DNA from 3 places in the Streptomyces sp. NPDC059852 genome. Region 3 is predicted to be linked to each of the others. Evidence: predicted binding sites of a transcription regulator. Region 3 holds the regulator's gene; each other region holds the start of a gene.
The links. Region 3 encodes HrcA, which represses chaperone genes, less so after heat shock. Its sites were predicted from a motif close to TTNGCACTCNGNNNNNCNGAGTGCNAA; they were not measured.
Positions count from the first base shown of each region.

Region 1: a site for HrcA is predicted at 900-926, ahead of groL (chaperonin GroEL). Genes of this name have one in related genera too.
Region 2: a site for HrcA is predicted at 705-731, ahead of groES (co-chaperone GroES). Genes of this name have one in related genera too.

Region 1 covers NZ_JBHWJK010000003.1:373,254-375,520, reverse strand. Annotated here, with positions in the region: gene ACFV46_RS06050 (MoaD/ThiS family protein) at 1-128, shown strand, start outside; gene ACFV46_RS06045 (cold-shock protein) at 573-779, shown strand; gene groL (chaperonin GroEL) at 1,090-2,267, shown strand, end outside.
Region 2 covers NZ_JBHWJK010000002.1:166,619-168,885, reverse strand. Annotated here, with positions in the region: gene ACFV46_RS03055 (polysaccharide deacetylase family protein) at 1-641, shown strand, start outside; gene groES (co-chaperone GroES) at 878-1,186, shown strand; gene groL (chaperonin GroEL) at 1,309-2,267, shown strand, end outside.
Region 3 covers NZ_JBHWJK010000001.1:344,201-346,467, reverse strand. Annotated here, with positions in the region: gene dnaJ (molecular chaperone DnaJ) at 1-338, opposite strand, end outside; gene hrcA (heat-inducible transcriptional repressor HrcA) at 339-1,355, opposite strand; gene ACFV46_RS01530 (MBL fold metallo-hydrolase) at 1,534-2,267, shown strand, end outside.

The DNA.
Region 1 (2,267 bases), on a different contig from region 3:
AGGGCAAGCTCCGGCGCTTCGTCAACGTCTACGTCAACGACGACGACGTGCGTTTCGAGCAGGGTCTTGAGACCGCGACCCCGGACGGTGCCGGCGTCTCCATCATTCCGGCCGTCGCCGGCGGCTGACCGGATGACCGAACATTACCTTCGGTAATCCCGGTTACCGAGCGTTCATCGAATTGCCTCCTCCGTGAGAGAAGCGGAGGAGGCAATTCTGTGTGATTGAGCGGGGTACAGTTGGGGAACGCACCGCCGGTCCCCGGACCGGCCGTCTTTGATTTCTGCCGCCGACCCGACAAGAAGTAGCCAAACTCCGCGGGTCCTATGCGGCTTTTGTTCCGTTTGCCCGGCCCGACTTGACCTGAAGTCAGCGGAATTGTCGCCACATTCCCGACCGGTCGTGCCCGGATTTCTCGTCCGATTGACCTGTTGCAGACGGCAGTTGGGCAGATACATTCAGCCGCGGTCGACGCGTTCCGGCGCACGCCCCCGACCGATTTGGGGGGTGAGGTCTGACCCGGATCCGCGAAGTGTGGATCTGTGCAAGGGCCAGTAATAGGGGAGTTAGGCATGGCTCAGGGCACCGTCAAGTGGTTCAACGCGGAGAAGGGGTACGGCTTCATCGCGGTCGACGGTGGTGCGGATGTTTTCGTCCACTACAGCGCGATCCAGATGGACGGGTACCGCACCCTGGAAGAGGGCCAGCGGGTCGATTTCGAGATCTCGCAGGGTCAGAAGGGGCCGCAGGCGGACATGGTCCGGCTGGCGACCGGCTGAAGCACGCGTCGACGAACAGCAGCGACGTTCTTCTTCGAAGGGCCCGCGCCTCCTGGGGGGCGCGGGCCCTTCGCCGTGCCCTCGCGCCCCCGTGTGCCGACGGGCGCGAGGCCCGGGCGCCTTGCACTCTCGTACCCCGAGTGCTAATCATTGGCGTTAGCACTCTGAAGGTGAGAGTGACAAAGGAGGACCGGGTCGGTGAGGCCCGCAGGCCAGGTGGGGCAAGGAACCACGCGGCCGGCGAGCCGTCCGTCGCGGGCGCGGGCGCGGTCCGAAGGAATCACCCCCAGTCCTGGAGGGACCACTTCACATGGCCAAGATCATCGCGTTCGACGAGGAGGCGCGGCGCGGCCTCGAGCGCGGCATGAACCAGCTCGCGGACGCCGTCAAGGTGACGCTCGGCCCCAAGGGCCGCAACGTCGTCCTCGAGAAGAAGTGGGGCGCCCCCACGATCACCAACGATGGTGTGTCCATCGCCAAGGAGATCGAGCTCGAGGACCCGTACGAGAAGATCGGCGCCGAGCTGGTCAAGGAAGTCGCCAAGAAGACGGACGACGTCGCCGGTGACGGTACGACCACCGCGACCGTCCTCGCCCAGGCCCTGGTCAAGGAGGGCCTGCGCAACGTGGCCGCCGGCGCCAACCCGATGGCCCTCAAGCGCGGCATCGAGCGTGCCGTCGAGGCCGTCAGCGCCGCCCTGCTGGAGCAGGCGAAGGATGTCGAGACCAAGGAGCAGATCGCTTCCACGGCCTCCATCTCCGCCGCCGACACCCAGATCGGCGAGCTCATCGCCGAGGCCATGGACAAGGTCGGCAAGGAAGGCGTCATCACCGTCGAGGAGTCCCAGACCTTCGGTCTGGAGCTGGAGCTCACCGAGGGTATGCGCTTCGACAAGGGCTACATCTCGGCGTACTTCGCCACCGACATGGAGCGTATGGAGGCCGTCCTCGACGACCCGTACATCCTGATCGCGAACTCCAAGATCGCCAACGTCAAGGACCTGCTCCCGCTCCTGGAGAAGGTCATGCAGTCGGGCAAGCCGCTGCTGATCATCGCCGAGGACGTCGAGGGCGAGGCCCTGTCGACCCTGGTCGTCAACAAGATCCGCGGCACCTTCAAGTCCGTCGCGGTCAAGGCCCCGGGCTTCGGCGACCGCCGCAAGGCGATGCTGAACGACATCGCCATCCTCACCGGCGGCGAGGTCATCTCCGAGGAGGTCGGTCTCAAGCTCGAGAACACCTCCCTGGACCTCCTGGGCAAGGCCCGCAAGGTCGTCATCACCAAGGACGAGACCACGATCGTCGACGGTGCCGGCTCCTCCGAGCAGGTCCAGGGCCGGGTCAACCAGATCCGCGCCGAGATCGAGAACAGCGACTCGGACTACGACCGCGAGAAGCTGCAGGAGCGCCTGGCGAAGCTCGCCGGCGGTGTCGCGGTCATCAAGGCCGGTGCCGCCACCGAGGTGGAGCTCAAGGAGCGCAAGCACCG
Region 2 (2,267 bases), on a different contig from region 3:
CGCTGCCCGCGCCGCCCCCGCCGCCCGCCCGCCGCGTCGCCCGGCCCCCCGGCGGACCGCCGCCCGTCCTGCGCCGCGTCCCCACCCGCGACCGCGTCGTCTTCCTCACCTACGACGACGGCGCCGAGAAGGACCCCCGCTTCGTCGACATGGTCCGGGAACTGCGGTTGCCCGTCAGCATGTTCCTCACGGACAGTGTGGTCGGCCCCGGCTACGGGCACTTCGCGCGGCTGCGCGCGGTCGGCGCGTCCCTGCAGAACCACACCCTCGACCACGCCGCCCTGCGCGGACTGCCCTACGCCGGCCAGCGCGCCGAGATCTGCGGCCAGCAGCACAAGCTGCACGCCCGCTTCGGTGTCCGCCCCCGTCTCTTCCGGCCGCCCTACGGCACCTACGACAGCACCACGCTGCGCGCCGCCGCCGACTGCGGGGTCGGCGCCGTCGTGCTGTGGCGCGCGACGATGACGGGCGGCGGCCGGCTGACGTACGCGGAGGGGCCCGGGCGGCTGCGCCCCGGCGACGTCGTCTCCGTGCCGTCCGCCGAGCCGGGCGGGCTGTCGCTGCGGGAGCGCACCACCCTGCTGCTGCGGGCGGTCCAGGAGCGGGGGCTCACCGTGGGCCGCCTGGAGGACTACGTCTGACGTCCCGTCGGCGGCATCCGGCGTTCCGGGGGGGCCGTCCGCGGCGCGCCGCGCCACGGCGAATTGGCACTCCGCTTGACCGAGTGCTAATCGCGGTCATAGTCTCGGCTCTGGCACTCCCCACTGGAGAGTGCCAACCACGCGACGGGCAGGTCCGGCACCCGCGACGACGGATCGACCTGGTCGCCACCTCAGACAGTTAACCCCGTGAGATCTCCGAAGGGGGAGGTCGGATCGTGACGACCACCAGCTCCAAGGTTGCCATCAAGCCGCTCGAGGACCGCATCGTGGTCCAGCCGCTCGACGCCGAGCAGACCACCGCCTCTGGCCTGGTCATCCCGGACACCGCGAAGGAGAAGCCCCAGGAGGGCGTCATCCTCGCCGTCGGTCCGGGCCGCTTCGAGAACGGCGAGCGCCTTCCGCTCGATGTGAAGGTCGGCGACATCGTGCTGTACAGCAAGTACGGCGGCACCGAGGTGAAGTACAACGGCGAGGAGTACCTCGTCCTCTCGTCCCGCGACGTGCTCGCGGTCATCGAGAAGTAAGACACCTCGAAGCTCTTGTCTTCAGCTGCGCCCCTGGCCCCCGCGACCACATGAGAACCGGGCGCCCGGGGCGCAGTGTCTTTTTTTGAGAACCCACAGAATCCGAGAGGGCTCCCGCTGTCATGGCGAAGATCCTGAAGTTCGACGAGGACGCCCGTCGCGCCCTCGAGCGCGGCGTCAACAAGCTTGCCGACACGGTCAAGGTGACGATCGGCCCCAAGGGCCGCAACGTCGTCATCGACAAGAAGTTCGGCGCCCCCACCATCACCAACGACGGTGTGACCATCGCCCGTGAGGTCGAGGTCGAGGACCCGTACGAGAACCTCGGCGCCCAGCTGGTGAAGGAGGTGGCGACCAAGACCAACGACATCGCGGGTGACGGCACCACCACCGCCACCGTGCTCGCCCAGGCGCTCGTGCGCGAGGGCCTGAAGAACGTTGCCGCCGGCGCCTCCCCGGCGCTGCTGAAGAAGGGCATCGACGCCGCCGTCGCCGCCGTGTCCGAGGACCTCCTCGCGACCGCGCGCCCGATCGACGAGAAGTCCGACATCGCCGCCGTCGCCGCGCTGTCCGCCCAGGACCAGCAGGTCGGCGAGCTCATCGCCGAGGCGATGGACAAGGTCGGCAAGGACGGTGTCATCACCGTCGAGGAGTCCAACACCTTCGGGCTGGAGCTGGACTTCACCGAGGGCATGGCCTTCGACAAGGGCTACCTGTCGCCGTACTTCGTGACGGACCAGGAGCGCATGGAGGCCGTCCTGGAGGACCCCTACATCCTCATCAACCAGGGCAAGATCTCCTCCATCGCCGACCTGCTGCCGCTGCTGGAGAAGGTCATCCAGACCAACGCCTCCAAGCCGCTGCTGATCATCGCCGAGGACGTCGAGGGCGAGGCCCTGTCGACCCTGGTGGTCAACAAGATCCGCGGCACCTTCAACGCGGTCGCGGTCAAGGCCCCCGGCTTCGGCGACCGCCGCAAGGCGATGCTGCAGGACATGGCGACCCTCACCGGCGCCACGGTCATCTCCGAGGAGGTCGGCCTCAAGCTCGACCAGGTCGGCATCGACGTGCTCGGCTCCGC
Region 3 (2,267 bases):
CCGCGCCGGGTCCGCGAGCGCGGGCCGCGCTGGGACGCGGTGCCGAAGAAGGCGTCCATGATGTCGGAGAAGTTGCCGAAGCCACCGGCGCCGAAGCCGCCCGCGCCCGCGCCGCCCGCCTGGGACAGCGGGTCGCCGCCGAGGTCGTAGACCTGCTTCTTCTGCGGGTCCGACAGCACCTCGTAGGCGGCGTTGATCTCCTTGAACCGCTCCTGGGTCTTCGGGTCCGGGTTGACGTCCGGGTGCAGCTCGCGGGCGAGCCGCCGGAAGGCCTTCTTGATCTCTTCCTGCGACGCGTCGCGACGCACGCCGAGCACGGCGTAGTAGTCCGTGGCCACCTACGACTCCGCCAGGATCTGTCCGACGTAACGTGCCACTGCGCGTACCGCTCCCATCGTTCCCGGGTAATCCATGCGGGTCGGTCCGACCACGCCGAGCTTGGCGACTGCCTCGCCGCCCGAACCGTAGCCCACCGACACGACGGACGTGGAGTTGAGTCCTTCGTAGGCGTTCTCGTGCCCGATGCGCACGGTCATGCCCGAATCCCCCGCCTCGCCCAGCAACTTGAGGAGCACGACCTGCTCCTCCAGGGCTTCGAGCACCGGCTGGATGGTGAGGGGGAAGTCATGTGTGAAGCGGGTCAGATTGGCGGTTCCGCCGATCATCAGCCGCTCCTCGTTCTCCTCGACGAGTGTCTCCAGGAGGGTGGAGAGCACGGTCGAGACGGTGCCGCGGTCCTCGACGTCGAACGCCTCGGGCAGGTCCTCGACGAGCCGGGGCACGTCGGTGAAGCGCCGGCCGGCGACCCGGCTGTTCAGCCGGGCGCGCAGGTCCGCGAGCGAGGCCTCGCCGACGGGTGCGGGGCAGTCGATCATCCGCTGCTCGACCCGGCCGGTGTCCGTGATCAGCACGAGCATCACGCGCGCGGGGGCGAGCGAGAGCAGTTCGACGTGCCGGACGGTGGACCGGGTCAGCGACGGGTACTGCACGACGGCGACCTGCCGGGTGAGCTGCGCGAGCAGCCGTACCGTCCGCGCGACGACGTCGTCGAGGTCGACGGCGCCGTCGAGGAAGTTCTGGATGGCGCGCCGCTCGGGCGGGGTCATCGGCTTCACACCGGCGAGCTTGTCGACGAAGAGCCGGTAGCCCTTGTCGGTGGGGATGCGCCCGGCGCTGGTGTGCGGCTGCGCGATGTAGCCCTCGTCCTCCAGGGCCGCCATGTCGTTGCGCACGGTCGCCGGGGAGACGCCGAGGTTGTGCCGCTCGGTGAGCGCCTTGGAGCCGACCGGCTCCTCCGTCCCGACGTAGTCCTGGACGATCGCGCGCAGCACCTGGAGCCTGCGTTCACTCAGCATCTCGCGCACACCTCCAGCGGTCGGTCCCCTTGGCGCCGTTCCTGGCACTCTGTCCGTCCGAGTGCCAGCCGTCCCCGGCCAGTGTACGGCGGTGGGGTGCACCCCGGGCAAGGCCGGTCGGTTTCACCTCCGTGCTCCGCGGGGGTGTCCTGTCCGGTCACAGCGCTAGCGTCGCGGTATGACGGTGACTTGGGAAGAGCTCGGGTGGGAGCGGTTGGCGGACGGGGTGGGCAGGTGCCGTCTGCCGGGCTGGGACTGCACCGTGGGGCTGGTCGTGGGCGACGGGACCGCCCTGGTCGTGGACGCCGGTTCGAGCCTCGCGGAGGGGGCGCGGCTGCGGACGCAGGCGCAGTGGCTCACGGGTCACCGTGTGACCCATCTCGCGCTGACCCACCCCCACTTCGATCATGTCTTCGGCGCCGCGGCGTTCGCGGGCGCGGAGGTCTACGGGCCGGTGGGCGTGGAGACCGTCCTGCAGGGGCGGCGGGCGCGCGAGGAGCTGCGCGGGGACGCGGTGCGCCACGGCCTGGACGCGGCCGCGGCGGAGGAGGCGGCGGACGCGCTGGTCGTGCCCCGCCATCCGGTGAGCGGCGAGTGGACGCTGGACCTCGGCGGCGGGCGCCAGGTCCTGCTGGCGAACGTGGGTCCGGCGCACACGGCCCACGACCTGGTGGTCCTGGTGCCGGGCCGGCTCCCCGGCGAGCCGGAGGTGGTGTTCTGCGGCGACCTGGTGGAGGAGTCCGGGGAACCGCAGGCCGGCCCGGACGCCGTGCCGTCGCACTGGCCGGCCGCGCTGGACCGTCTCCTCGGCCTGGGCGGCGAGGACGCGCTGTACGTGCCCGGTCACGGAGCGGTGGTGGACGCGGAGTTCGTACGACGGCAGCGCGACGGGCTGGCCGCGAGATTCGGCGT